Regions from separate parts of the Gudongella ferriphila genome, predicted to be linked through region 1. Evidence: a T-box and tRNA genes for the amino acid it is inferred to sense, from the RefSeq annotation. Region 1 holds a T-box; the other holds one or more tRNA genes.
The links. The T-box of region 1 lies ahead of leuS (leucine--tRNA ligase). A T-box ahead of a tRNA ligase gene usually reads a tRNA of that ligase, here a tRNA-Leu.
Positions count from the first base shown of each region.

Region 1 (15,415 bases):
CTTGTTCCCAAGCTCTGCAAACCTGTTCAGGTCAGTTGTCTCACCACTTATGGGTGTGAAGTCAATCTTGAAGTCACCTGTCTGGATAACTGTTCCGATTGGGCTTGTCAGTGCTATTGCAGCACTGTCAGGTATGCTGTGTGTGGTCCTTATGAATTCTGCAGTGAAATGACCAAGTTTAACCTTGTCTCCGTGTGCCACCACATTCATATCGACATTCTTGAGATTGTGCTCCTTCAATTTGTTTGACAGCAGTCCCAATGTCAGTTTCGTTCCGTAAATTGGGAAGTTCACCTTCTTAAGGACATAAGGTATCGCCCCTATGTGGTCCTCATGACCATGGGTCAGTACCAGTCCCTTTATCTTGTCCTTATTTTTGATAAGGTAGGATATATCTGGAATCACTATATCAACTCCAAGCATTTCATCCTCTGGAAATGTCATTCCACAGTCAACCAGGACTATGGAGTCCTTGTACTCGTGTACGGTAATGTTCTTTCCGATTTCTCCTAATCCACCTAAAGGGATTATTTTTAATTTGTTTTGCTTTGCCACTTTATCACTCCTTGTTATTTTTCTTGTTGGCGTTCTTTTCTTTATCCTTGCAGTCCTTGCATATTCCGTAGAATTTGACGTTGTGATCCTGAATTGTAAACCCTTCTTCCTTTTCGATTTCATCCTCAAGGGATTCCAACAGATCCAGCTTCACTTCGGTCACACTTCCGCAATTTGTGCATATTAAATGATGATGGTGATGATTCTCCGTTCCGAAATTCAACTCATAACGACTTACACCATCGTCAAAATTAATCTTATATACTAATCCCAGCTTCTCAAAAAGCTGCAGGGTTCTGTAAACTGTGGCTATGCCCACGTCTTTTCTTTCCTTGGATACAATGCCGTGAACCTCGTCACAGCTCATGTGGGAGTCCTTGTTCCTAAGTAGAATCCTTAGGACCTCTTCCCTTTGGTTTGTGTACTTGTATCCTTCCTTTTGCAGTTTTTCCATAAATTGCTTTATCATGGCTTCCACAGCTATCACCCGCCTGTTATTGTAGGTTTTCCTTAACCAGTTCCTCGTAGACGTCCTTTGCTTCCTCAAGCTCGTCGTCATCTATCCCAACCAGTATTTCGTCTCCCTCATCATCCATTTCAATCCTTAGGATGTATGTCATTGCATCTATTTCGTTTGCCGGCAAAAGCGCCACATAATCAGTGTCGTCCAAGCTGAATTTAGCCTTTACCACAAATTCAATCTCATTTCCAAGTTCATCGTAGAACGTATGTCTTTCAGTCATTGTTTTCCTCCTTTAACCATTATATATCATATCAAGATAAGTTTGCAGAATATATGTAGCGGCTATTTTGTCCACGTACTTTTTTCTGTCTTCCCTGCGGACATCTCCCTGGATCAGGACCCTTTCCGCGGAGACCGTGCTCAGTCTCTCATCCACATAAATCACTTCTATATTAAACTTGTTCCTTATTTTCTCTCCAACCTTTTGTGCCATCTCCCCTGAAGGGCCAATGGTTCCATTCATGTTCTTTGGCATGCCTACAACGACCTTCCTCACCTGGTACTGCTGAAGAAGCTCCTCTATTGCCGCCATATCCTTTTTCATGCCTATTCTTTCAAGGGTCATCACTCCCTGGGCGGTCAAGCCCAAGGGGTCGCTTACTGCAACTCCGATTCTCTTTGTTCCTACATCCAATCCTAGTATTCGTTCCATATTATCTCCATTATATCACTTTTATACAAAATTCCGGACATACCGTTGCACAATATCCGCAAAGTATGCATTTATCATTAGGTTTTGCCATTCCGTCCACCAGGGTTATCCCACCCTGCTGGCACCTTTTTACGCAGTTACCACAGCCCTGGCAAAAGTCCTGAACAATCAATCTTCTGTTGTTGCTTTTTAACCTGTTCTCCACTTCCTTTTCTATATACCCATTTTGGACAAGCTGAATATTTGCATCGATCTCATCCGTTGATTGCATCCCTATTGCTATGGAATGGATAAATGGCTTTTGGAGTACAAAGCTTAAGGACTCCCTCGCCTCCCTGATAAGGTGTCCGCCTCCAAGAGGCTTCATTCCATAGATTCCTACACCAGTTCCATTAAGGTGTTCAAGCTCATCCAGCATTTCTTCGATTTTACCGTCATGTATCCCTATGCCCTTTTTGTTTACAATTGGGTGAAGAATGTCAAGCTCAGGATAGTCCCTTAAGGCCCTTGCTCCGGCTATTCTGTGGGTGGAAATTCCCAATGCCCCGATCTTGCCGGCTTCCTTTGCCTTTAGCAGGTACTCTATTGCAGGGTAATGACCCCTTATTGTGTGGGTGCTTTCCTGTTCATGCAGTAAAAAAATATCAATATAGTCCGTACCGATTTCCCTCATAGCCCTTTCGAGGCTCTCCTGGGCCAATTCTTTAGTATAGGCATAGGTCTTTGTGGAAATCCTATAGTCTTCTCTTTTAATTCCCTTAAGTGCTTTTTTGATGTATCCATAGTTCTCGTATATTTCTGCTGTATCAAGAAAGTTTATTCCCTTTTCAAAGGCATGCTGGATAAGGTATGCACCTTTTTCCTCTGAAAGGTTTGCCTGGAAGGGTGTCATTGTAAGAGACCCGAAGCAAAGTCTGGATACCTCTATTCCGGACCTGCCAAGTATTGTCTTTTCCATTTTCTCTACAGCTCCCTCTATCATATCATAAATAAGGATGGATAGCCTGTGTCAGCCATCCATCCATTATATCTAATCTTTAGTGCATTTTAAGTATGCTCGAAGTATTTCCTCCAACAACTCGTCCCGCTCGATTTTTCTAATTAACGACCTTGCATTGTTATGGCTTGTAATATAGGTAGGGTCCCCTGATAGTATATACCCTATTATCTGATTTATGGGATTGTATCCCTTTTCCTCCAGGGAATCAAATACAGAGAATAGAATTTCGCGAGGTTCCGCCGGTGTTTCCTTTGCTGCCTCAAACTTCATGGTTTCATTCATTTTCTCATCCACACTATCACCCCTCTTATCTATTATAACATAAGTCTCCATCATTGGAAGCTTTTTTTATGGCTATTTTATCTGGCCTGAAAGAATTTTTTCCACTGATTCCATGGCTTCGGGCAGTTTGGACTTATCCTTTCCACCTGCCTGGGCCATCTCGGGTCTTCCTCCTCCACTACCTCCAGTGGCCTGTGCAACGGCCTTGACAATGTTTCCTGAATGGACTCCCAAGGCAGTCACATCCTTTGTTGCCATTGCAACCAAGGACACCTTGTCTCCCCCTGTGGATCCAAGAACCACAACCCCTGAGCCAAGTCTTGACTTAAGCTCGTCTCCAAGATTTCTAAGACCGTTCATGTCAAGGTCGGATGAGATGTGTGTAATTAGCCTAACGCCCTTTACATCCTTGGCCTGAGCCAGTATTTCATCAGCAATGTTTGCTGAGAGCCTGTCCTTCAGCCTGCTGATTTCCCTATCCTTCTCCTTGGATTCCTCAATCAGTCCCTTTGCACGATCCTTTAGATTCTGTCTGTTTGCCTTTATCAATGAGGCTACCTGGTCCAGCTCCTCTTCCATATGGTTAAGGTAGAGGTATACGTTAATCCCTGTAAGGGCTTCGATTCTTCTTGTTCCTGATGCAATGCCCGCCTCGGAAACTATCTTGAACAGTCCTATCTGACCGGTGTTTGAAACGTGGGTTCCACCACAGAGCTCCTGAGAATAGTCTCCCATGCTGACGACCCTTACGGTCTCTCCGTACTTCTCGTCGAAAAGTCCAGTAACTCCCTGCTCCTGTGCTTCCTTAAGGGATTGCTCCCTGGTGATTACAGGCAGTCCTTTCAGGATCTGGTGATTTACAAGCTCCTCAATTTTCTTAAGGTTGTCCTTGCTAATACCTTCAAAATGCGTAAAGTCAAATCTCAATCTGTTCGGCATTACCAGAGATCCAGCCTGGTTTACATGGTTTCCCAGAACCTCTCTAAGAGCCTTGTGAAGTAGATGTGTTGCAGAGTGGTTTCTTCTTGTTGAATCCCTCAGATCGTCATCCACCTGTGCAAAAACTTCCATCTCTTCCTTAAGCTGACCTTCCAGGATCTCAACAAGATGAATAGGTGCTCCATCCTGGCTAAGCTTTGTATCCAGAACCTTTGCCTTGCCGCCTTCCCAGGTGAGGGTTCCCTTGTCTCCTACCTGACCACCCTGTTCTCCATAGAATGGAGTTTCTTCAAGTATCACATGACCCTGTTCCCCTTCACTTAGAAGGCTTACCCTTTCACCTTCCTTGATAAGAAGGAGAGGCTTGCTCTTTAGGGAAGTCTTAAGGTAGCCCTTAAACTCTGACTTGATGCCCTTTGTCAGCTCATCGTCATTGCCGCCCCATCCGCCGTCGGTTTCACTTCTGGCGCTTCTTGCCCTCTGTCTCTGGTCTTCCATGTGAACCTTGAATTCTTCCTTGTTAAGCTCAATTCCTCTTTCTTCAAGTATTTCCTCGGTAAGTTCAAGAGGGAAACCGTAGGTGTCATATAGCTTAAAGGCCCTCTCTCCACTAAATACCTCTTCACTGGAGTTTTTCATATCTTTTATATAAGCCTCTAGAATTGAAAGTCCAGCATTGATGGTCTCCTGGAACTTCTCTTCCTCAGCCTTGATTATCTTCTTGATCTGCACTTCATTTTCCTTCAGTTCCTTGTACTCAACCTGCCAGGAGTCAATTACAACACCTGCCATTTTGTGCAGGAAGCCTTCCTCGATTCCAAGAAGCTTGCCGTGCCTTGCAGCCCTTCTGATAAGTCTTCTAAGAACATAGCCTCTGCCCTCGTTTCCCGGTATGACTCCGTCACTTACAAGGAAGGTCATTGCCCTTGTATGGTCTGTTATAAGCCTTACGGATACATCCTTGCCTTCATCTGTGCCATACTTGTAGCCACTGATTTCTTCAGCCTTTCTGAGGATGTCATTTATGGCTCCAATATCAAAGATTGTGTTTACATTCTCCATAATTGCAGCAATCCTCTCAAGACCCATTCCTGTATCAATATTTGGGTTTGAAAGGGGGTGGTAGACTCCCTTTTCATCCTTGTCGAACTGTGTAAATACCAGATTCCAAACCTCAAGGAATCTGTCACAGTCACAGCCCGGCTTGCAGTCTTCATGTCCGCAGCCGAAGGCTTCTCCCCTGTCTATATAAATCTCTGAACAAGGACCTGATGGGCCAACCTCAAGCTCCCAGAAATTATCCTCTTTTCCCAGCCTTACAATCTTTTCCTCCGGTACTCCTATGTCATCCTTCCAGATGTTGTAAGCTTCGTCATCTTCATGGTAGACGCTAACCCACAGATCCTTGGGGTCTATTTCCAGTCTCTCAGTCAAGAATTCCCATGCCCATGCAACAGCTTCCTTCTTGAAATAGTCACCGAATGAGAAGTTACCCAGCATTTCAAAGAATGTAGCATGTCTTGCAGTCCTTCCAACGTTCTCTATATCACCTGTTCTGATACACTTTTGACAGGTTACCATTCTATTGTGTGGCGGAACCGCATCTCCAGTAAAGTAGGGCTTTAAAGGTGCCATCCCGGCTCCGATCAGCAATAGGGATTTATCGTTTTTGGGAACCAATGAAAAACTGGGTGCAACCAGATGGTCCTTTTCTCTGAAGAATTCCAGGTATTCCTTTCTTATTTCATGAAGTCCTAATTTTCTCATACATACACCTCGTCCCTTTTTATTAGAAAAATCCTCCCTTTAAAGGGAGGGATGTCCTATCTATACTATTTTAAAGTAAAGCCCTGTATTTGTCAATTTACAATGACTTTGTACCCTCTCCTTCGGTTGGATATCTCTGGGCAAGTCGCTTCTTGAAGTAGTTGAAAAGTATAATGGATACACTGACTGCCGGCACCGAAAGGATCATTCCCATAACCCCGAATATTGTTCCTCCCACAATGATTGCAAGTAGTACCGTTAGGGGATGCATTCCCGTGGTCTTTCCAAGGACCTTGGGTCCAAGTATGTTGTTTTCAACCCACTGGATCAGTATGAAAAACACCCCAACCCAAAACGCCTTGATTGGACTGGCTATGAAAGCGAAAATGACTGCCGGTAAAAACCCCAGGAAGGGTCCGATGTAAGGAACAATGTCCGCCAGACCTGTTATAAACCCGATTACTATTGCAAATTCTATACCCATAAGGAAAAGAAAAATTGTGGTGGCTATTCCAACCATGGCAGCCATCAATAGCCTGCCCCTTATGAACTGAGACAAGGCAGTGTCTATTTCACGAAGCAATTCAAGAATTTCTTCCTTGTGCTTTTTAGGTATCACCTTCCTGAACTTGTCGATGAAATGCTCCTTGTCAACCAGCAAGTAGAAGGTAAGTATGGGAGTCAATATCCAGCTGATGATCCTGGTGAAAAGGCCTATCATGCCAAGAACAAATCTCTCAACACCGTTTGCTATTCCAGATTGAATCCTTTCCAGATTCTGTGATATGACATCCTCTATACTCTTTAGAAGCTCAGGCATTTCAATCAGGGAGTCCGAATAGCCTGAATACAGGTTTGTCATCCATAATGAGACCGTGTTGACATATCCGGGAAAATTTGTCACCAGTCTTTTGATCTCCTGACCGGTTCTTGGAAGGACCGAGACGGACAGGATTGATATGGTCCCAAGAATCAAAAGATATACTGTTATGGTGGCAAATATTCTCCTGAATCCCTTCCTCTCAAAGATATTCACAAGGGGATTTAGAAAGTATGCCAGAATCATTGATATGATTATAGTATAGAATGTATCTGCCACCAGGGTGTACCTTCTGAAAACCAGCGTAACAAAATATATGCCGAAAAGGGATATTATCACCCACAGTATCAGCCTAGTATTGTACCTTATTACTTTCTTGCTTGGAACATACCTGTTCCCAATGTTTATCAGATAATAGATTACCAGGGCCAGCAAAAGCGCTGACAGAATCCATACCAGATTTACAAAAAGAGAAGGCGGCGTATTGATCGACATTTAATCACCCCTGAACAGATAAAGACCATGGCTGGATGTTTCTACGCCATCTCTAACCAAAGTCTTTATAGGTCAATAATTATTCTTCCTCATCTTCAGGAAGGTCATGTAGATGTTCATCATCAAAGTCAACATCTTCCAGTCCTTCAATTTTTACCCCTGATTTCTTTGAATAATCAACAAGAGCTGATTTTATGGCTTGCTCAGCCAATACGCTGCAGTGCATCTTAACCGGAGGTAGTCCGTCCAGAGCATCAGCTACTGCCTTGTTTGTCAGTTCCATAGCTTCCTTTACTGTCTTTCCCTTGATCAATTCTGTGGCCATGCTGGATGAAGCTATTGCTGAGCCGCAGCCAAAGGTCTTGAACTTGACATCAGTTATGACATCTCCGTCTATCTTCAGGTACATTCTCATAATGTCCCCGCATTTTGCATTACCCACTTCACCTACGCCATCTGCATTTTCAATTTCACCAACGTTACGTGGCTGAGTGAAGTGCTCCATTACTTTTTCTGAATACATTTATATTCCCCCCTGAACTTTATCATATAATGGTGACATCTTTCTAAGTCTTTCAACGATTCCTTCTAGCTGTTCCACAACATAATCAACCTCTTCCTCGGTATTGGAAAGACCCAGAGACAGTCTCAGGGAACCGTGTGCTATTTCGTGTGGCAGGCCTATGGAAAGCAGCACATGTGAAGGGTCAAGTGATCCTGAAGTACAAGCAGATCCGCTTGAGCCTGCTACACCAACCATGTCAAGACTCAATAGAAGTGCCTCTCCCTCGATGAACTGGAAACAGAAATTCACATTCCCTGGCAGTCTCTTTTCAGGATGACCATTTAACCTTACATGAGGGATGTTGTCCTGAATCCCCCTTATGAGTCTTTCTCTTAATGCAACCAGCTTCTTGTTGTTTTCTTCCAGATGCTCATAAGCAAGCTCAACAGCCTTGCCGGTGCCTACAATTCCTGCAATGTTCTCTGTACCAGCCCTTTTGTTTCTTTCCTGTGCTCCACCTGCTATAAGGGGATCGATTTTTGTTCCTTGTCTGATATACAGAGCTCCAACTCCCTTTGGTCCGTACAGCTTATGTGCAGACATTGAAAGAAGGTCTATGTTCATTTCATTCACATCTATTTCTATGCTTCCAACAGCCTGAACTGCATCTGTGTGGAATAGGACCTTGTGCTTTCTTGCGATTTCACCAATTTCCTTGATGGGCTGTACCGTACCGATCTCATTATTTGCAAACATAATTGAAATAAGTATTGTATTGTCCTTGATGGCTTTCTCAAGCTCCTGGAGGTTAACCATTCCATATTGGTCCACATCCAGATAGGTCACTTCAAAGCCTTGCTTTTGAAGATACTCACATGTGTGAAGTACTGCATGATGCTCAATCTTGGTTGTTATGATGTGATTTCCCTTTTCCTTGTGTCTGTATGCAATTCCCTTTATAGCCCAGTTGTCCGACTCAGAGCCACCGCCTGTGAAATAAATCTCATTCTTCTTCGCACCTATACCCTTTGCAACCTGTTCCCTTGCCTTGTCTATTGCAAGCTTGGATTTGCTGCTTAGCTGATAGACACTTGAAGGATTTCCATAGAACTCTGAAAAATATGGAAGCATCTCCTGGAGGACTTCCTTTTTGACAGGTGTTGTAGCCGAGTGGTCCATGTATATCATTTTATCCATTAATCTCCCCCCAATTCAGTGTTTATTCCATTATTGTCCTTTATCATATCCATAAGAGTTATGGAATCAATAACCTGGTCAATACTGTTCTTGATCTGGCCCAGTACCCACTGGGTCGCACATCTGTCATCTCTGCTGCAGTCGTAGCTTCCGTCTGCGACACAATCAGATGGGGACATCTGTCCTTCCAGAGACCTTAGAACCTCTCCCACTGTTATCTCCTCTGGCATTCTTGAAAGCATATAGCCACCGTAGGCCCCTCTTACGCTCTTGAGCAACCCGTCCTTTTTGAGACTTGAAAAAAGCTGCTCCAGGTAATTTTCGCTTAATCCCTGCTTTTCAGCCACGTATTTCAGGGAAATGGGTCCCTGGCCATAATCCTGGGCCAGTTGGTACATGGCCATAAGGCCGTATCTTCCCTTGGTTGACAATTTCATTTCATCACCTCTTTAATCCCAACTTAATTAGTCGGTATTCCTAATATAGTATAGTATATCCGGGTAATCTTGTCAACATTGAAAAGCACATAAGGCCGGGAAATTTCCCAGCCTTATGTTTAACTATTAGTCCTGTATATTAAGTTTCTTCCTCAAGCTCTGAAACATGTCTGCTGTCATGTCCTCAAGTAGGAATTCAGGGTTCCAATCCCATTGTGCCCTTGCCTCAGAATCGCCCAATGAATTGGGCCAAGAATCTGCAATGGCCTGTCTTACCGGGTCAACGTCGTAATCCAGCTGGAATTCAGGAATATGCTTTCTGATGGAATGGGCCATATCCTCAGGATCAAAGCTCATTGCTGTGATATTGAAGGCATTTCTATGCTTAAGTCTTGACGGGTCTGCCTCAAGAAGCTGAACTATTGCATTCAGTGCATCAGGCATGTACATCATATCCATCTTTGTTCCCTTGTCGATGAAGCTTGTGTATTTCTTTTGCTTTAGTGCCTCGTAGTAGATGTGAACCGCGTAGTCTGTGGTTCCTCCACCTGGCAGGGTATCGTTTGATATCAGTCCAGGGAATCTTACTCCCCTTGTATCCACCCCGAATTTATGGTAGTAGTAGTCGCAAAGGTTCTCTCCAGCCACCTTTGTAACCCCATACATTGTACCCGGTCTCATGATTGTGTCCTGTGGAGTCTTGTCCTTTGGTGTGTTCGCCCCAAAGACTGCTATTGAGCTTGGAGTGAAAACTGACAGGTCTTTCTCCCTTGCTAACTCAAGTACGTTGTACAGTCCATTCATGTTGACGTTATAGCACAGCTGTGGCTTGGCTTCACCAACGGCTGACAGGATCGCCGCCAGGTTTACGATGGTATCCACCTTATACCTGTCCACAACCTCTCCCATCTTCTCTCTGTCCAGGATATCAAGCACCTCAAAGGGTCCGCTTTCAATAAGATCCTTGTGTGTATCCTTAGCCTGCATATCAGTCATAACGACATTATCATTGCCGTAGATGTCTCTCATTTTTTTGGTCAGCTCTGAACCTATTTGTCCAAGGCCTCCTGTAATTAGGATTTTCCTCATATATTTAATGCACCTCCGTCGATTTTGAATTACTTCGTCTACATTATAACATACTAGGAAAAAAATAATACACCTATTGAATTATCCAGAATATTAAAATTGTATTGAATCTTTAAAGTACTTGGTCTGTTACATTGTAGCTGAAGCAGATCCCAAGGGTCTTAGGACCAAGGTGGGCACCGATTACGGGACCTAGCTCATCTATCTCCACCGTCACTCCAGGGTAGGTTTGTCTTAGGGTTTCACTCAGCTTTTCAGCCTCCTGAATATTTGTCACATGACAAAGGGAAATACGATCCACCTCTTCTGGAATATATGTCAGCAATCTGCTTATGGCCTTTTTCCCGCCCCTTACCTTCTCTACGAGCTTAAGCTCTCCATCCAGCATCCTGATCACAGGCTTTATACTCAATATGTTCCCGATCCCTGCCTGTAGTGAGGATAGCCTTCCTCCCCTGCTTAGGTACTCCAGGGTATCGGTTGTAAGTACGATGCCCAGATTTTTCTTTTTACTTTCAAGCTCCTGAAAAATCTCCTGGGCATCCAAACCAGCCTTTGCCAGCCCTACAGCGTCCTGGACCAGGAACCTCAAGGTTGCAGCAGCTCCAAGGCTGTCAATCACCTTTATGTTTTCAGGATCCACCATTTCTGCAGCCATATGTGCACTGGTATAGGTTCCACTTATCTTGGAAGAAAGTGTAACAACCACAATCTGGTCATAGCTTTTAAGCGCCTCATGAAAAGCGGCTGCAAAGTCTCCAACAGCTGGTTGACTTGTTGTGGGAAAGAGATCAGTGGATTTTAGCTTATGGTAGAATTCACCGAATTCACCCTTGAAGCCTTCCTTGAAATCCTCTCCATCAAAAACATAGTTTAATGGAACTACCGTAATATCTTCATTTTCAATGTAATTCTTATCCAGATAGCTTGTACTGTCTGTTATGATTTTTATTTTCATTAAAGCACCTCCAAAATTTCAAAAAAAATAATGATTCTGTTAAAAATCAACAGAATCATTATTGCATAATTTCTTCTATTTTACAACAATATTGTATATCTTTCCTGGGACGTAGATTTCCTTGACCATTGTCTTACCCTCCAGGAATTTTGTGATTGCTGGAACCTGATCAACCTTTTCCTTAAGGTTTTCCTTAGGCTCGTCCAGGGCAACAGTGATTGTACCCCTAACCTTGCCATTGACCTGTACAGGAAGTTCTATTACCTTGTCAATGGTCTTGTCCTGATCATATACAGGCCATGTCGTCTCGAACAATCTTCCCTTAAGGCCCACATTTTCCCAAAGCTCCTCTGTTATGTGGGGAGCAACAGGATTCAGAAGCACCAGATAGGTTTCAAAGTCCTTCCTGGTAATTGAGCCATGGTCGTTGAATTCATTCAGAAGCGACATCAAGGCCGCTATGCCAGTGTTGAACTTCAGGGTCTCAAAATCCTCGCTTACCTTTTTTATGGTTTTGTGGATTGAGGATTCAAGCTCTGTTGTATACTCTTCACCATCCTGAATTATGTCCTGAAGTCTCCATACCCTATCAAGGAATCTTCTACAGCCCTTTACTCCGTTTTCAGACCAGGGAACACTCTTCTCAAAGTCTCCTATGAACATCTCATAGGTTCTCAGTGTATCGGCGCCGTAATCGTTAACTATATCATCAGGATTTACTACATTTCCCCTGGATTTTGACATTTTTTCATTGTTGTCCCCAAGAATCATTCCATGTGATGTCCTTTTTGAATATGGCTCCGGTCCTGGGACAACCCCTATATCATATAGGAACTTATGCCAGAATCTTGAGTACAGCAGGTGAAGGGTGGTGTGCTCCATTCCTCCGTTATACCAATCAACAGGCATCCAGTAGTCAAGAGCCTCCTCTGAAGCAAAGCTTTCACTGTTGTGTGGATCTGTATATCTTAGGAAGTACCATGATGATCCAGCCCACTGTGGCATTGTATCAGTCTCCCTGTGGGCATCCTTGCCACACTTTGGACAAGTGGTGTGCACCCAGTCGTGGATATTTGCCAGTGGTGATTCTCCCGTCTCTGTAGGCTCATAGTTGTCAACCTCGGGAAGCAGAAGTGGCAGGTCTTCCTCAGGGATTGGCACCCAGCCACAGTCATCACAATAGACCAAAGGTATGGGCTCTCCCCAGTATCTCTGTCTGGAGAAGACCCAGTCCCTAAGCTTGTAGTTAACCTTCTTCTCTCCTAGGCCCTGTTCATCCACCCACTCTATCATCTTCTGGATTGCTTCCTTCACTTCCATCCCATCTATGAATCCGGAATTCACAAGGATACCTGAATCAGTGTCAGTGTAGGCTTCCTTTTCAATATCTCCGCCCTTGATTACCTCAACTATCGGTAGGTCAAATTTCCTTGCAAACTCCCAGTCCCTTTGGTCATGACCAGGAACAGCCATTATTGCTCCGGTACCATAGGTCATCAGCACGTAATCAGATACCCAAAGAGGAATTTCCTTTCCGGTTGCTGGATTTATTGCAGAAAGACCCTTTAGCTCAACCCCTGTCTTAACCTTTGAAAGCTCTGTCCTTTCAAAATCGCTTTTGTTAAGAACCTCTTCAGCATAAGCCCTTACCTGGTCGATGTTCTCTATTCTGTCTGCATACTTTTCAATCAGCGGGTGCTCTGCTGCAATAACCATATAGGTGGCTCCAAAGAGGGTGTCAGGTCTTGTTGTAAACACCCTTAGCTTGTCCTCTCCCCCGGATATGACAAAGTCCAACTCAGCTCCAACTGATTTCCCGATCCAGTTTGTCTGCTGAATCTTCACCCTTTCAATGTAGTCCACAAGGTCAAGGTCATTGATAAGCCTTTCAGCATACTCTGTAATTTTGAGCATCCATTGGTTCTTGACCTTTCTGACAACCTCACTGCCGCAACGCTCGCAAACCCCTCCAACAACCTCCTCGTTGGCCAGTCCCACCTTGCAGGATGTACAGAAGTTTATTGGGAATTCCTGCTTGTAGGCAAGTCCCTTTTCAAACAGCTTTAAGAATATCCATTGGGTCCATTTGTAGTAGTCCGGGTCTGTTGTGTTTACCTCTCTGGACCAGTCAAAGGAAAAGCCTATTGACTTAAGCTGGCTCTTGAATCTTTCTATGTTCTTTTCGGTTACAATTCTCGGATGAATCTTGTTCTTTATTGCAAAGTTCTCTGTGGGCAGTCCAAATGCATCCCAGCCCATTGGAAATAGAACATTGTACCCCTGGTATCTCCTTTTTCTCGCTACTATATCAAGCGCCGTGTAGGGTCTGGGATGACCTACGTGAAGACCGTTTGCAGATGGATACGGGAATTCCACCAGGGCGAAGAATTTTGGATTCTCACTGTCGTTTGTAGCCTTGTATACCTGCTCCTGATCCCAGATATCCTGCCACTTCTTCTCAATATCCTTTGGATTGTACTCTCTCATTGAATGACCTCCTTAAATTTCAAAAAATAAAACCTTTCATCTCCATAGAGACGAAAGGTTATTCCGCGGTACCACTCTTATTGATTAATCCACTTTATGTCCCTTAACGGTGACAGCCGTCCAGGACTTACACCCTGGAAACTCCGAGATGAGTTCAAGTGCTTCATATACTGCTTTTCACCCTCCAGCAGCTCTCTGAAATCAATTCACACCCTACTTGTTCTCTTCAATGTTTGTCTGATTTAGCTTTGATTATAGCAAATGCAGGTATTCTTAGCAACACTTATTTAGAATTCGGCTGAGTTCACTGTTCTTGGGAATGGGATCACGTCTCTGATATTTGACATTCCAGTGATATACATAACCGCACGTTCAAAGCCCAATCCATAGCCTGCATGCTTTGTCCCTCCGTATTTCCTCAACTCAAGGTACCACCAGTAGTCCTCTGGATCCATTCCGATGTCCCTTATCTTCTGCTCAAGCACCTCAAGACGTTCCTCCCTTTGGCTCCCGCCGATAATCTCCCCTACTCCAGGTACCAGAAGGTCCATTGCTGCAACGGTCTTGTTATCTTCATTGACCCTCATATAGAAGGCTTTGATTTCCTTTGGATAGTCAATTACGAAAACAGGCTTGTTGAATATCTTTTCAGTTATATATCTCTCGTGTTCAGTCTGAAGGTCCATTCCCCATTCAACTGGATATTGGAACTCCTCTCCTGACTGAAGCAGCTTTTCAATTGCTTCAGTGTAAGTGATAACACCAAAGTCCGATTGAACTATCTTGGTCAGCCTTTCAATTATTCCCTTGCTAACAAAGTTGTCAAAGAACTCCATCTCCTCTGGTGCGTTGTCCAGAACATACTGGATCATATACTTGAACATGTCCTCAGCAAGCTCCATGTTGTCCTTAAGCTCTGCAAACGCAATCTCTGGCTCTATCATCCAGAATTCAGCCGCATGTCTTGGAGTGTTTGAGTTCTCTGCCCTAAAAGTGGGTCCAAATGTGTAGGTGTTCTTGAAGGCCAAAGCAAATACCTCCGCCTCAAGCTGACCGCTTACAGTAAGGTGGGTTCCCTTTCCAAAGAAATCCTTTGAAAAGTCCACACTGCCGTCCTCTTTCCTTGGAGTATTGTCAAAGTCCAATGTGGTGACCCTGAACATCTCTCCAGCCCCCTCTGCATCAGAGCCTGTTATGATTGGAGGATGTGCATAGATAAAGCCTCTCTCCTGGAAAAACTTGTGGATGGCGTAAGCCAGGATTGACCTTACCCTGAAAACTGCACTATAGATGTTTGTCCTAGGTCTAAGGTGTGCGATAGTTCTTAGGTACTCAAGGGTGTGTCTTTTCTTCTGTATTGGATAATCGCTAGTTGACTCACCCTCAAGAGCGATTCCCTCCGCCTTGATTTCAAATGGCTGCTTGGCTCCTGGAGTCTGAACCAGTGTACCCTCCACTACTATGGCAGAATATATTGCCAGCTTTTCAACTTCCTTGAAATTTGTTAAGGTATCGTCATAAACAATCTGGATATTCTTAAAGAATGAACCATCATTCAGTTCGATAAACCCAAAAGCCTTTGATGATCTGGATGTTCTTATCCAGCCCTCAAGTCTTACTTTCTTGCCCATGTAATCCTCTGAATTCCTGAAAATATCCTTTACTGATAACTTCATCTCATTACCTCCCTGTTAGTATTAGAAAAAACA
Region 1 covers NZ_JBJXRK010000013.1:28,140-43,554, reverse strand. The annotation lists gene ACKVDP_RS08530 (ribonuclease J) at 1-555, opposite strand, end outside; gene ACKVDP_RS08525 (Fur family transcriptional regulator) at 560-1,024, opposite strand; gene ACKVDP_RS08520 (DUF1292 domain-containing protein) at 1,050-1,298, opposite strand; gene ruvX (Holliday junction resolvase RuvX) at 1,311-1,730, opposite strand; gene ACKVDP_RS08510 (aldo/keto reductase) at 1,741-2,688, opposite strand; gene ACKVDP_RS08505 (IreB family regulatory phosphoprotein) at 2,761-3,024, opposite strand; gene alaS (alanine--tRNA ligase) at 3,085-5,718, opposite strand; gene ACKVDP_RS08495 (AI-2E family transporter) at 5,816-7,033, opposite strand; gene nifU (Fe-S cluster assembly scaffold protein NifU) at 7,113-7,556, opposite strand; gene nifS (cysteine desulfurase NifS) at 7,557-8,735, opposite strand; gene ACKVDP_RS08480 (RrF2 family transcriptional regulator) at 8,735-9,172, opposite strand; gene ACKVDP_RS08475 (L-threonine 3-dehydrogenase) at 9,299-10,261, opposite strand; gene ACKVDP_RS08470 (DegV family protein) at 10,374-11,219, opposite strand; gene leuS (leucine--tRNA ligase) at 11,295-13,706, opposite strand; T-box leader at 13,750-13,945, opposite strand; gene asnS (asparagine--tRNA ligase) at 13,994-15,382, opposite strand.

Region 2 (15,415 bases), on a different contig from region 1:
TGTTTGAAACCGGAAAGGCACCGGGGGATATTGTCAAGGAGAAGGGTCTGATACAGATTTCAGACGAAGGGGAGCTTGAGAAGATCGTCATGGAGACCCTGGACAAGAATCCTCAATCCATTGAGGACTTCAAGAACGGAAAGGACAGAGCCATTGGTTTCCTAGTTGGACAAATCATGAAGGCCACAAAGGGAAAGGCAAATCCACAGCTGGTAAACAAGCTGCTGACAGAAAGAATTAAAGAGAGATAATTGCATAAATTTGGTGATTTTAGGCAGAGACTGGTCTCTGCCTTGTTTTTTGCTTTGACATTCTAAAGTATTAATCATATAATAGATGTAATATAATGGAAGGGGGAAAAAATATGCAAAAAGGTAAATATGGACTGACCACAAAGGTCCTGATGGCACTGGTAGCAGGTATTATTGTAGGTATTTTGGTATATTCTATGCCGTCGGGAACCTTGAAGGACACAGTACTTGTTGATGGAATATTCCTGTTCCTTGGACAGGTGTTCCTGCGGGGCATAATGATGCTGGTAGTTCCACTGGTATTTATTTCACTGGTGAATGGTGCCGCAAACATGGGGGATGTTACCAAGCTTGGTAGGATAGGCTCAAAGACGATCCTGTTCTACATGACGACAACAGCAATTGCCATTGTGATTGCACTGACTCTTGGAGTGTTTCTAAAGCCGGGAATCGGTCTTGACATGGGAGCTGTTGAGGCGGTTGAGGTAACTGCAAGGGAGACAGTGCCGCTGGTACAGATATTCTACGAGATGATTCCAAACAACATCGTAGGTGCAATGGCAGCTGGAAGCATGCTGCAGATCATAGTTTTCGCACTTTTAACAGGGGTTGGAATTTCATTGCTAGGTGAAAAGGGAGAGTATCTTTCAACACTTTTCGAAAAGCTGAACGACCTTATCATGAAGCTGGTTGAGATTATAATGATATTCGCGCCAATAGGTGTGTTTGGACTTATAGCAAGGACCTTCTCCACAGTTGGCTACTCGGCCATGATACCCCTAATGAAGTACATAGGTACGGTATACATCGGCCTATTGATCCATGCAACTGTTGTATACGGGTCAATGTTCAAGATTTTTGCTGGACTTAGCCTTAGGAAGTTCTACAAGAAGTTCCTTCCTGCAATGTCAGTTGCATTTTCAACTGCAAGCTCAGGAGCAACAATTCCTGTAACCCTTGAAATAACCGAGAGGGACATGGGAGTATCAAAGGAGGTTTCTTCATTTACAGTACCACTTGGCGCGACCATAAACATGGATGGAACGGCAATAATGCAGGGTGTTGCGTCACTGTTTGTAGCACAGGTGTATGGGATTGAAATGACACTCCCAATGATGCTTACAATAGTTCTGACAGCTACCCTGGCTTCCATAGGTACAGCTGGAGTTCCTGGTGCGGGAGCAATAATGCTTACAATGGTGCTTCAATCAGTTGGACTGCCACTTGAGGGTATCGGACTGATCATGGGAATAGACAGACTTGTGGACATGGCTAGAACAGCCATCAACGTAACCGGTGATGCCGTTTGTACAACAATTATCGCAAAATCTGAAGGAGGATTGAACGAGGAAATCTTCAACTCCTAGGAAAAGAGGCCCTGACCTAAGTCAGGGCTTTTAATTTTGGGATTTATCTGTTACCATAGGGTTAGGGAGGCGAGATGGTTGGAGATAGGAAAAGTACCAAATGAATTGCTTGAAAAAATTGTTTTTGAAAATATATCCCTCAGACGTGAGGAGGTCCTTGTAAGGGCAAGTATAGGTGAGGATACTGGGGTAATGGATCTTGGAGGAGACCTTTGCGTAGTGAGCACAGATCCCATAACAGGGGCAACAAAGGAGCTTGGAGCCCTGGCTGTGCACGTATCCTGCAATGATGCTGCAACAAAGGGAGCGGAGCCAGTGGGGCTGCTGTTGACCATCCTGTGCCCCGAGGGGACAAGTGAAGATGAGCTTGAACAGGTTATGAAGCAGGCGGGGAAGGCAGCAGCTGATGTGAACGTTGAAATAATAGGAGGCCACACGGAAGTTACCGACGCAGTGAACAGAATGGTTCTAAGTACAACTGTAATAGCCAGAATGAAGAGGGAAAACCTGTATACCTATGAATCCATAAGAAAGGGCGACAAGGTTATCATATCAAAGTGGATAGGACTTGAGGGAACCCATATCCTTGCCAGTGAACTTAGGGAGATTCTCTTGGACCATTTCACAGAAGGTGAGATTCAGGAGGCACTGGACCTTGGAAGGTACCTGAGTGTCGTAAGGGAGGGACTCCTTGCCAAGGACTATGGTGTGAAATACATGCATGATATAACAGAAGGTGGAATCTACGGAGCGATCTGGGAAACCGGGAAGGCAATAGGCAAGGGGATTGACCTTTATGAGGACAGGCTTCCCATCCAGGATATCACCAGGAGAATCTGTGAACACCTTGAGATTGACGTGAGAAAGCTTATATCCAGCGGCAGTATGATAATGGTTGTGCCAAGGGAAAGGGCAGATGAACTGGTTCATGCCCTTGAAGAGATTCAGATACCGGCAACAGTGATTGCAGAGGTTACAGAAGCAGAAATCTACAGTGTTTCAAATGGAAGCAGGACCCAGATACAATCTCCTGGAAGCGACGAGCTTTACAGGGCTCTTGAGGTGTAAGGGACCATATTACATTATGGTTACATTGTCCCCGACGATATTGTATGAAAGCCTTTAAAATGATATAAATATCCTAGGTAGAGTTGTATTTTTTGAAGCGGGGGAGATACTTATGAGACGGACTATTTTGACAGCAATAATGATTATGCTTTTTATAACCCTGTTTTCAATTTCCTTTGGAAACAGCATAGTGGATATAAACGTTAACGGCAGCCCAATGGCGGTACCTCAGGTGGCAGTGGTGATGGATGGAAGGCCTGCAAATTCGCAGTTTCCGTCATTTATAATGGGTGATAGGACCCTTGTGCCCATAAGATTCGTGGCTGAAAGCTTCGGAGCCCAGGTTGACTGGGATGCTGCAACAAAGACGGCATCAGTAATCCACCAGGGAAACCGTTTGGACCTAACAATTGACAGCAATGTGGTTCTATTAAACGGAAGCCCCATGAGTCTTGAGGAGAATTCAATCCCCAAGCTGGTTGTCTATACCTCGCTTAACGAAGCAAAGACCATGGTACCGGTAAGGTTTGTTTCAGAAATCATGGGCTATGAGGTAGGCTGGGATGCAGCAAGCTACACTGCCCTGATAAACACCCCTAAGGGGAATGAAGGAAAGGATATGGTTACCATTTCAGGCATTTCAGCCGAAAAAGGAACAAATGGAGACCATAGAATAAGAATAAAAACCGATGGAGACATAAAATACACCACGATGTTCCTTCCCGCATCAAACAAGCTGGTGGTGGACATTGAAAACGCCAGGTTGGATGTTGAGGGAAGCAGAGACCGTCCCGGAGATTTCTTTGTGGATGGAGAGGTACTTACAAGACTCCAGTACTCACAATTTACAATCAGTCCATATACAACTCGAATTGTGATGACCTTGGTTGAACAGAAGGACTTCAGACTAGTTCAAGAGGATAAGGAGGCATTTATCCTATTTGGGGACGATCGATTGGAAGCCCCTGAAGGGCCTGAAGCAGTTGAAAAGCCCGAGGATAATGAAGATGACCGTGATGATGTGGATAAGGGTCCAAAAATGATAAGACAGGAGATAGTGAACGGAAGAAATGCAATTGTCATATATGGAATAGATCCAACTGACTATAAGGTCACAAAGTTAACAGATCCAACAAGGCTTGTGGTTGATATAATGGATTCAAAGATAGTGGGAGAGCTATACCAGGAGTACGATTTCCAGTTTGGCTTCATCAAGAGAGTAAGGGCTTCCCAGTATGTTGGAGACAAAAACTACGGACCTGACAGGGACGTTGTCAGAGTCGTACTGGATGTAATGGAGGGAGCAAGGGATCCTGGAATAATTGTCCTGCCAGAAAGGGACAGATTGGTCATCCTGCCTGAGGAGAATGCTTGGGATGCACTTCAATACAAGAATAGGGGGACTGAAAGCAGCTTTGATTTCAGGAATCTTTTCCCAACACAGTATGAAGTGAATTACCATGAACTTAGAAAAGAAATTACAGTGACATTGCCTGTAACGGCAACAGATCTACCGGATGGAACCCTGCAGATTGGAGACCAGCTTGTAAGGGATATTTCCGTTGAAAGAGGAAGAAATGACACTGTAATCACAATACGCTTTAGAAGAGGGGTTGTGTATAGTGTGCTTTCAAGACCTGGAGACCAGGTCATAAGCATACAGGCAATAAGAAACGAGGAAGTGCTGCCACAGAATATAACAATTGTTTTGGATGCCGGTCACGGCGGTAAGGATCCTGGAGCAGTAAGCGGATCAACTAAGGAGAAGGACATAAACCTTCAAACAACCCTCAAGCTGAGGGACGCTCTGGTTGCAAGAGGCTACAATGTAATTTTGACAAGGGAAACAGATGTATTTATAGATCTTTACAGCAGACCTAGAATTGCAAATGAAAACAATGCAGACCTCTTTATAAGCATGCATGCAAATGCAACCCTGAGCACGTCCATAAAGGGTCTGGAAATACTATATTGTCCTTCATATGGAAGCGACAAGAAGATAGACGACCAGTTCCCCTTTGCTGAATTTATATATAACAGCATACTTCAACAGACTGGAAGAACCGGGAGAGGAATAATTAAAAGACCTGAGCTTGTGGTTCTAAGGGAAACAGAAATGCCGGCTGTATTGGTTGAAACAGGATATATGACAAATCCAGAGGAGCTTTCCCTGGTGGTCTCAGACCACTACCAGAACCAGGTTGTCAAAGGAATCGTAAACGCAGTTGATCAGTATTTTAAAGAGTATTGATAAATGGGGAAGGTTAAGCCTTCCCTTGCATTTGTTTGAAAGGAGAATTATTTGATGGAATTACTTATGGGATATTTGCTGATATTCTTTGCAAGAATGCTGGACATGTCTTTGGCTACAGTGAGAACCCTTATGGTCATGCAGGGCAGAAAGTTTCAGTCAGCATTAATCGGATTCTTCGAGGTGGGAATATATGTCACTGTCCTTGGAAAGGTTGTAAACTCACTTGATAATCCAATGAACCTTCTTGCCTATTGTCTTGGATTTGCGGCAGGGAATTATGTTGGAATAATGCTTGAGAACAAGATTGCACTTGGGAATCTCTCAGCTCAGATAATCTTGAAGACAGCCAACAACGATATTCTAATAGATACCCTAAGAAAAGAGAAGTTCGGGGTCACAAGCTATGAAGGCCAGGGAATAGAAGGGCCAAGGGAAATGCTGACAGTTGCCTTAAACAGAAAGGACATGGCCAGGCTAAAGAAAATAGTGGACTCAATAGACCCAAATGCATTTATAACAGTCAACAGCATCAGCCCAATCCGTGGAGGATACTTCACAAAGATGAAAAAATGATTTTTACCCCTGCAAAGGGGTTTTTTGTTGCCTTGTTGTATGAATAAGGGTCAATGTTTGATAGAATGGAAGTATGAATAATATAGAGGAGTTGTTTAGATGAGAATAGACAATAGGAAGCACGATGAGATGAGACCTGTGAACATAGAAAGAGATTACCTTCTTCACCCCTATGGATCAGTTCTTATACAGATGGGTGATACCAAGGTCATATGCACGGCAATGGTAGAGGACAAGGTTCCACACTTTCTTAAGAATACCGGGACAGGCTGGGTGACAGCAGAGTATTCAATGCTTCCTGGAAGCACAATGACAAGGAAGATGAGGGATTCAACCAAGGGAAGGATAGACGGGAGAAACCAGGAGATTCAGAGGCTAATAGGAAGAAGCCTAAGGTCTGTTGTTGATCTGAAAAAGCTTGGTGAGAGGACTGTATGGATAGACTGTGATGTGATTCAGGCAGACGGGGGAACCAGGACAGCATCCATAACAGGAGCCTACATCGCCCTTGTGGACGCGCTTCATAAGCTGTACAGCCAGGAGGAAATGAAGGAGTTTCCGATTACAGGATACCTTTCCGCAATAAGCGTCGGGGTTGGAGAAGAAGGGCCAATTCTTGACCTTTGCTACCAGGAGGACCACAAAGCCAAGGTGGACATGAATGTGGTGATGGGGGATGAAGGACAATATGTAGAGGTTCAGGGTACAGGAGAAAATGCAACCTTCTCAAGACAGGAGCTGGATCAGCTTCTGAATCTGGCAGAGAAGGGTACAGGTGAGCTTATAAAGCTTCAGAAGGAGCTTCTTGGTCCAATAACAGAGCTTATTTAGTGAGGTAGAAACATGAGAAAACTTATACTTTCAACGGATAATAAGAACAAGGCAAAGGAATTGAGGGAGATACTCAAGGATCTTCCCCTGGAGATACTCACCAAGAAGGAAGCCGGTGTGGAGAATCTACAGGTTGTGGAGGATGGAGACACCCTGGAGCACAACAGCCTTAAGAAGGCAAGGGAGCTTGCTGAGCTGGTTGACCATATGGTAATGGCAGATGACTCCGGACTCTTTGTGGACGCACTTGACGGTGCACCTGGGGTGTATTCATCAAGGTATGGCGGAGAAGACGGAAATGATTCCCTCAACAACAAGACCCTTCTTAAGAATCTTCAGGGCAAGGAAAGAACTGCAGCCTTCAGGACCGTAATAGCACTGATAACGGAGGATGGCAGGGAAATGACTGTCCAGGGTGAATGCAGGGGGGAAATACTTGAGGAGCCAAGGGGGGAGAATGGCTTTGGCTATGACCCACTCTTTGTTCCAAGTGGATATTCGGAGACCTTTGCCCAGCTGCCGTCAGAAATCAAGAATTCAATAAGCCATAGGAGAAGGGCAATAGATGCATTAAGGGAAAAACTGGAGGAGATTTTAAGTGAGTAGCATTAAGTTGATTGTAGTTGCTGATACTCATCATGTCACGCAGCCAATAATCCAGGCTTTAAAGAATGAAAGGGATGCGGGAGGCTTTGTGTTTCTGGGAGACCATGTGGAGGATGGAGAAAAGATCAAGGACTCTCTTAGGCTCCCTTCATATATCATCGGGGGAAATGGTGACTGGTCCACCTACTACAAGAGGGAAATGGTGTTGAATTTGGGAGGCAAGAGGATACTTCTTATCCACGGTCACAAGCAGGGTGTCAAGAACGGCCTTCAAAGGCTTTACTATCATGCCCTGGAGAACAGGGCCGATGCAGTCCTCTTCGGTCATACCCACATACCCGAAATGAAGAGGGAAGGAGACCTTTTTATGATGAATCCTGGAAGTCCTTCCTTTCCAAGGGGAGGACATACCCAGGGAACCTATGGAATCCTTCACATAGGTGAAAAGATAACCGGGGAGATTAAGAGAATCAGGTAGGAGAGGTATTAATGGAAACATCACTGGACTTTCTACATCTTGATATGGATGCCTTCTTTGCAGCCGTTGAGGAAAAGGACAACCCAAAGCTTAAGGGACATCCTGTCATTGTAGGCGGAAGAAGCGACAGGGGCATTGTGACCACCTGTAATTACGAAGCAAGAAAGTATGGAATACATTCAGCCATGCCAATTTTTATGGCCAAGGAAAGATGCCCCCATGGGATTTATGTCCCAGGGAGAATGAAAAGGTATCAGGAGATATCAAAACAGGTGTTTCAGGTTTTAAGGGGCATAACAGACAGGATCGAGCCCCTTTCAATCGATGAGGCCTATATGGACATATCCGGGATGGAAAAATCCCCCGAGGAGATTGCTGCTCTAATAAAGGCAAGGGTTATGACGGAAACGGGACTCACCCTGTCAATTGGGGTATCCTTCAACAAGTTTCTGGCAAAGCTTGCCTCGGACTGGAACAAGCCTGATGGATTCATGAAGATAACCCAGGAAATGATGCCTGAAATCCTGTTTCCCCTTCCTGTCAGCAAGGTGTATGGAATAGGAAGCAAGTCGAGAAAGCGCCTCAATGACATTGGAATATACACAGTGGAAGAGCTTTACAGACTGCCGGAGGACTTCCTTATGGACATGTTTGGAAGAGGCGGCAAGGAAATTTACGACAGGATAAGGGGAGTTGACAGGAGGATTGTAACCACAACCAGGGAAAGGAAATCCATGGGTGTGGAAAGGACCTTCAGGGAGACAAGGGACAAAAAGCTTCTTATGGAAAGGCTTAGAGAGTATTCCATGGAGCTTGAAAAGGACCTTGAAAGCAGAAATATCCACGGAAGAACCCTGACGGTGAAGATCAAGGATGAGGACTTTCATAGCCACACTAGGAGCAGGACCTTCAACCACTACATATCCCATGGTGAGGAAATATTCAATCTTGCAGGCATCCTCTTTAATGAGATGGAATGGGAAAAGAGCCTAAGACTACTTGGTGTATCCCTAAGCAACCTTATGGATAGGAGCATGGAGCAGCTATCCTTTCTAGGGGAGGAAAAAATCCAATAATCTTCAACTAAATTATTGACATGATATTTTAGAACTGTTATAATCATATAAGTCAGCGGTTAATCCGCTTACGGAGTGCGGAGTAAATTTGAGTGTCTTCAGCAGTACTTAAAGTGTTGCTGCGGGTGTAGCTCAGTGGTAGAGCACTGGCTTCCCAAGCCAGCTGCGAGGGTTCGATTCCCTTCACCCGCTCCAAGAAAAAACATGGTGGATATGGCCTAGTTGGTTAGGGCGCCAGATTGTGGCTCTGGAGGTCGTGGGTTCGAATCCCATTATCCACCCCATTTTATTTTGACCCATTAGCTCAGTTGGCAGAGCACCTGACTTTTAATCAGGGTGTCCCGCGTTCGAGTCGCGGATGGGTCACCATTTGCGGGAATGGCGGAATTGGCAGACGCGCTAGACTTAGGATCTAGTGTCATTGACGTGGGGGTTCAAGTCCTCTTTCCCGCACCATTTAAAAAGTGCTTCGGATGCTTTACTTAAAAGGCAGTCGGGGCATTTTTGCTTTACAAACACAAACATCCGGGACGGTTCTTTTTGTTTGCCTGATCAAAAAATGATACTTAGGTGGGATACCATGCTAAAGCTTGAAATACAGGGATATGAAGATCCCCTTGAAATTGAAAATATTGTGTTTGACTACAACGGAACCCTTGCAGTGGATGGAAGGATGTCAAGGGAGACAAGAGAAGGCATAAGTAGGCTGGGATCCGCAGGATTTAATCTTACTGTTCTGACCGCAGACACCTTTGGAACGGTAAAGGATGAATGCTCAGGTTTGCCGGTGGAGGTTAGAGTGTTTGACAAGGGAAATGCCGAGGAAAGCAAAAGACGGATTGTTTCCCAGCTGGAATCAGGTAGAACCGCCGCAATTGGTAATGGAAGAAATGATATGGCCATGCTGGGTGAAGCCAGGATAGGGATTGCAATAATCGGCCAGGAGGGAGCATTTACAGGACTGCTCCAGTCAGCCCATATCGCTGTTACATCCATTGAAGATGCAATAGGGCTCTTCCTTAACCCCAAACGGATTGAAGCAACACTTAGAAGATAGTATCCTATAGGCAGTAACACTGCGAAGGCGGGAGAATATATGAAGATGAAGATAATACTTATGGCAATTGCAATCATTGCTCTTGGGATGTTTTTATACAACAGAAATCAGATATCTCACTTTAGGACTGAAAGCATACAGATTCAGTCAAGCAAGGTGGAAAATGAAATAAGAATAGTTCAGGTCACTGACTTTCATTCCAATCACAGGATAAACATAAGTAGGCTTAAGGAACAGATTAAGGAATTCAATCCACATATGATAGCCTTGACAGGTGATCTGGTGGACCATAATACGGAGGACCTGACCGTTTCCCTGAGCCTGGTTGATTCCCTGAAGACAACCGGGGTGCCCATATATTTTGTTGAGGGCAACCATGAGATAGCCAACAGGCACAGGAAGGACCTTCTGGAGGAGCTTTCAAGTCGGGGAGTTATCATACTGAACAACGACAGGGCAGAAGTGGACATAGAAGGCAAGACGGTCCATGTTTACGGAGCAGAATTCTATGTGGAGGAGCATGACTATGAAGTTATGCTTTCAGAGCTTGAAAGAGACAGGCTAAACATACTGCTTTCACATTCTCCGGTCCGGGCATCCTGGTATGCTGATGGTAAGGCGGATCTGATCCTATCAGGGCATACCCACGGAGGACAGGTGAGGCTGCCTCTTGTGGGGGGTGTAGTTTCACCGGGACAGGGCTTCTTTCCCCACTATGACAAGGGACTAATGGAGCTTCCCGGAGGGACAATGCTCCATATTGACAGCGGCATTGGTAACAGCGTACTGCCAATAAGGATAATGAATCCCGTGCAATATACCCAAATCAGAATATCTCCTTGAGTCACCGGTGAGTCACCGGGACGGTTCTTCTGACTCATTTTGCCAAAATTAATCCCAGCTGAGTATCAGCTGGGATCTTTTATGTCTTCAGTTCTTCTGTAGCCGGAAACATTGTTCCTATCCATCCATAATTTCTTGGATTCCAATAGAATCTGCAGGTCCTGGTCTCCTTCACCCCTAATCCTTACAAGAGCCTCCTGAACATTGAGCAGGTCGTTGTAGGTCAGGTAATCATAATCCACAAGACCCATTGTTCCATCTGGCATATAGGCATATTCCAGGTTTCCGTCTGGCATTATCCACTTGTCCCGGGTGATTTTAATTCCAGTAATCATCTTCTGTGCAAAATCCAGATAATCCGGATTCTTTTCCGATTCGTACAGCAAAAGGAATGAATGTATCGCCTGAAGCTGGTGATTTAGGGATGTATGATTCTTTCTTCCTGAATCATGGTAATAATCCTCAACCAGCCATCCTTCTCCCATTCCAGGATCATGCAGAACATACTTATTGTTCCTTCCATGTTCAAGATAGTATTCAGCCAGCCTTACGGCCATATCCCTATACACAGGATCTCCATATCTTCCATAGGCTACTATGTTGGTCTCTATTGTATCCGCATTGAATCTTGTATCAAAGAATCCTGCTTCTATTCCATAATCCTTAAAGAGCCAGATGCTCCTCGGTAATGTTGGTAGATATCCCTCATCACTGATATTCCTGTGTGCGATTTTAAGAAGCGAGGTCCCAATTATCTCAGAAGCCCTACTTCCACCTGAACGCACCATGGAATTTGTCAGATAGTCGCTGGGTATCCTCCAATAGGAGGTTGAAGTTGTCGGATAGTATGTGGAAGGGCTCTTATAATGGTAACCATCATAAAGAAGTCTAGCATTTTTGTCCAGGTCATAGTATGACCACATTCTAAGCTGATCGATGCTATTAAAGTCAACCAGCTCCTGAGTAGACCCTGCACCCCAAAGAATTCCTTGAACGCCAGGACTTAAGCCATAGCGGAAGGTCACTATCCAACCGTCCTGATCTCTTTTTAGCTGGATTGGATGGCTTGAGATTGCATCCTTGGTTCCCGCTCCCAAGTCCCTGTAGGTATAGGGCTGACCAAGTATATAATGATAGCTGTCTGTGGAAAGAAATAGAATCCTTCCCTGGGGGAGGGAGCCCTCCACCATTGGAAGCTCCACAAGATCCTTATCATCATCAAAATATCTTAGAAACCCTGCATCCCCTGGAATCCGAAAGCTGGTCCAGTAGGTGTGGTCTGCCTTTGATACGATTTTCCTTATGAAAAAATTCCCCTTGTCTGGGATGCTGTTGTTTGTCTGTATATATGAGACCTGGTCATTAACCTCCTGGTAGTGCTCATTAAGTCCGGCAGCAGATGCCACTGAGTTAAAACCAAAAATCACAGTCAATGACAAAATAAAAACCAAAAGCGGGGACCTTAAATCACAAATAAATCTGTTTTTACCCATGCAATATCCTCCCTATGCAAAAAAAAGTTTGTCAAATATAAATCAATATTTCTTATTTTTGATGGTATTCCAATACCTTTAAAATAATTTCCTCCACAACACTGCCTGGCTCTACAGGTCTCCACGAGACCTCCTCATAATTGAGATATCAGGCTTCAATGAGATAACCTGCCTCATCGAAGGCAAAGGCATCAGAAAACTTGTATCTCATCTGAGCAGGGTCGATATGCCAAAGGAGCTCGTCCCTTACGCAAATGTTCCCTTCTTGGTCGATATCATGCTTCACCCATACGTCAATGACACTGATACCCTCCACTTGGTCATATCTCTCCTCAATGGAGGATTTGTCGAAGTACCATGGTCCCAGAGAGTCTTCAGCAACAAAAATAAAATCATCTGAATTGTTATTCTCCATCAGCTGAGGAATAAGGATAGCTCCAAATATAAGAATCAAAACAATACCCGTTGTAATAAAATATTTACCTTTCATTTATATCACCTATTTAGTTATACCCAATTTACTCTGAAATGTTCATTTTTCAAGTTACAGTTTAATGACAAAATATTTGTTAAATTAAAAACAAATAAATCTGAAAATTTAGAAATGTACAAATAATGCTATTGACTTTTAGCGAATAGAAGTGGTAATATGGGAGACATAAAGCAAAACATCAAACATCGGACATATGATGTTTAGCGAGGAGGTGTTATCGTTTGCCAGAGAACAATAATCAAGATAAGAGCAAGGATCTCTTTAGAGGGGTTGGTAAGCGTCTGTCAGCAACAGATGTGGTACTGGACACGATTAAAAACTTGCTGGTGAAGAAGAAACTCAAGCCTGGTGACAAGCTTCCAAGTGAAACTGAGATGGCAGATAGTCTAAACGTTAGTCGGGGATCTGTAAGAGAAGCTATGAAAATCCTGAGTGCTTATGGGATTGTATCTGTAAGAAGAGGAGACGGGACGTACATCAATGACAGCACTGAGGGCTCTAGGTTTGACCCACTTTTATTTAAACTAATAATAAATCAGGATAGCTTTAATGAACTTAGGGAATTGCGTGAAATGCTTGAAGTCGGAATTGTAAGGTTAGCTGTACAAAATGCAACCGAAGAAGATCTGGAACTCATTGAAAATGCATTCAAGTACACGAAAAGAATGGTTGAAGAAAACCGATATGAAAATGAGATAATAGCAGAGGCTGAGCATGAGTTCCACACATCCTTGGGCAATGCAACTCACAATAAGCTAATAATTACCATTTACAATTATATAATGGATCTGTACATCCCTCAGATATACAAGAAAAAGGGAGATGAAAGATTTGGACATGAGGCTCTCATGAGCCACAGACCGATTATAGATGCAATAAGGAACAGAGATGTTGAAGCAGGTGAAAAGGCCATTAAATATTCGATGGAAATTTGGAAGGAACAATCTGAAAGACTCCAGAAATAACTGGATGTTTATTTAGTTACTAAAAGTGGGAGGTGAAAATACATAATCAGTTCATAGGCAGCAAGCAAGAGGGGAAAATACTTATGAAAACAGGAGGGTAAAATGAAAAAAATATTAGCTATTTCTTTATTAGTTGTAATGATGCTTTCTTTGGTTGCATGTGGTGGAGGATCAGAGGCTCCTGCTGGTAACGGCGGATCAGAACAGCCAGCAGCAGGCGACGATGTAATAGTAATTAGACTTGGTACTGCAACTGAGCCTGATGGTCACTATGTACTTGGAGCAAAGATGTTCGAAGAAAAAGTAGAAGAATACACTGAAGGTAAAGTAGACGTTCAGATTTTCCCAAGCAGCCAGCTTGGAAATGAAAGAGACCTTATTGAGGGTCTTAGCCTTGGAACTCTTGAAATGACAGTAAGTTCAACAGGTCCACTGCCAAACTTCTCAAAAGACTTTATGCTATTTGACCTACCTTTTATTGTAACTGATAGAGAGGCTGCATATGAGGTTATGGATGGTGAAGTTGGACAGGAAATACTTGCATCATTGGAGCCAATAGGAATCAAAGGTCTAGGTTTCTGGGAGAATGGTTTTAGAAACCTATCAAACAGCAAGAGAGAAGTCTTGACTCCTGAAGATGTTAAAGGACTTAAGATAAGAACAATGGAGAATCCAGTTCACATAGCTTCTTTTGAACTTCTTGGAGCAACACCTACGCCGATGGCATGGGGAGAGGTTTTCACATCACTACAACAGGGAACAATTGATGGTCAGGAAAATCCACTGGTAATTTTCGATACTAACAAGCTGCACGAAGCTCAAGACTATCTTTCACTTACAGGACATTTCTACTCACCAGCAGTTATGATGATAAGCCTTGATGCTTTCAACAGTTATCCAGCAGATGTTCAAGATGCAATTGTAAGAGCTGAGAAGGAAGCAAGAGATTGGGAAAGAGCATACAGCAAGCAAATGGATGAGGAGCTTGTCGAGGTTATTGAGGCAAATGGAGTAACCGTTTCAGAGGTAGACAAGCAATTGTGGCAGGATGCATTCGCGCCAATTTACGAGAAATTCTCAGATCAGATCAATCCAGAATATATTGATGCATTACTAGGAAAATAAATTATAAGGGAATGGGGTGCGATGCTGCACCCTATCCTAATATGTTTAACCATAGCAATTAAGGAGGTTAATAATGAAGAAAATCATAGATTTTCTGGATAATTTTGAAGAGAAGATAATCACGATAATTCTGCCGCTAATGGTTATTGTCGTATTTATGGCCACTTTTTTCAGATATACCGGGTTAGCTAATTTCCCATGGGCTGAGGAATTGGCAAGGTATCTAATGATTTGGATAGTATTTTTAGGAATTGGCGTAGGTGCCAAACGAAATCAACATTTTACGGTTGATAATTTTGTTAGTGCAATGCCTGCATCAACCCACAAGTATTTCTTTATACTTAGAACCACAATAATAGTCGGTTTTTCTGGTTTTATGCTTGTAAATGCTGGAAATCTGATCATGAGACTTCAAAAGATGGGACAGACAACTCCCGCTCTTCATATACCAACATGGATGGTTTACTCAGCTGTACCTGTGGGACTGTTTCTATTGATTATCAGATCTCTCCAGTACGCAATTGGTCAGATAAGAAGGGAAAAAGAAATTAAATCAAATATTGATTAGGAGGTGGATAATTTGGCAATTACACTTTTTGGAATGTTGGCATTTATGCTTTTGCTGAATATCCCCATAGCCATTTCACTAGGGATAGCATCAGTGGTTGCTCTGCTTACAGGTGACATGAACACCAATATAGTAGTGGTAGTTCAACGTATGTTTACTGCAATAGACAGTTTTCCATTTATGGCAGTACCTTTCTTCATTTTATCGGGAGATTTGATGGAAAAGGGTGGTATATCGAAGAGGTTAATTAGATTTGCCCAGGTAATATTGGGAAAACTCCCTGCAAGTCTTAGTATAATCACAACAATTTCTTCGGCATTTTTTGGTGCAATATCTGGCTCAAATCCAGCAACAGTAGCGGCAATTG
Region 2 covers NZ_JBJXRK010000004.1:47,505-62,919, reverse strand. The annotation lists gene gatB (Asp-tRNA(Asn)/Glu-tRNA(Gln) amidotransferase subunit GatB) at 1-251, shown strand, start outside; gene ACKVDP_RS04490 (dicarboxylate/amino acid:cation symporter) at 365-1,618, shown strand; gene ACKVDP_RS04485 (AIR synthase family protein) at 1,697-2,686, shown strand; gene ACKVDP_RS04480 (N-acetylmuramoyl-L-alanine amidase) at 2,799-4,937, shown strand; gene ACKVDP_RS04475 (DUF2179 domain-containing protein) at 4,992-5,513, shown strand; gene rph (ribonuclease PH) at 5,613-6,344, shown strand; gene rdgB (RdgB/HAM1 family non-canonical purine NTP pyrophosphatase) at 6,357-6,950, shown strand; gene ACKVDP_RS04460 (YfcE family phosphodiesterase) at 6,943-7,428, shown strand; gene ACKVDP_RS04455 (DNA polymerase IV) at 7,440-8,504, shown strand; tRNA gene ACKVDP_RS04450 (tRNA-Gly) at 8,626-8,699, shown strand; tRNA gene ACKVDP_RS04445 (tRNA-His) at 8,712-8,788, shown strand; tRNA gene ACKVDP_RS04440 (tRNA-Lys) at 8,798-8,873, shown strand; tRNA gene ACKVDP_RS04435 (tRNA-Leu) at 8,877-8,960, shown strand; gene ACKVDP_RS04430 (HAD family hydrolase) at 9,085-9,561, shown strand; gene ACKVDP_RS04425 (metallophosphoesterase) at 9,601-10,404, shown strand; gene ACKVDP_RS04420 (hypothetical protein) at 10,470-11,897, opposite strand; gene ACKVDP_RS04415 (hypothetical protein) at 12,046-12,387, opposite strand; gene ACKVDP_RS04410 (FadR/GntR family transcriptional regulator) at 12,612-13,355, shown strand; gene ACKVDP_RS04405 (TRAP transporter substrate-binding protein) at 13,458-14,480, shown strand; gene ACKVDP_RS04400 (TRAP transporter small permease) at 14,554-15,048, shown strand; gene ACKVDP_RS04395 (TRAP transporter large permease) at 15,061-15,415, shown strand, end outside.
Region 2: it has a tRNA-Leu gene. The T-box ahead of leuS (leucine--tRNA ligase) is inferred to sense a tRNA for this amino acid. The anticodon was not compared.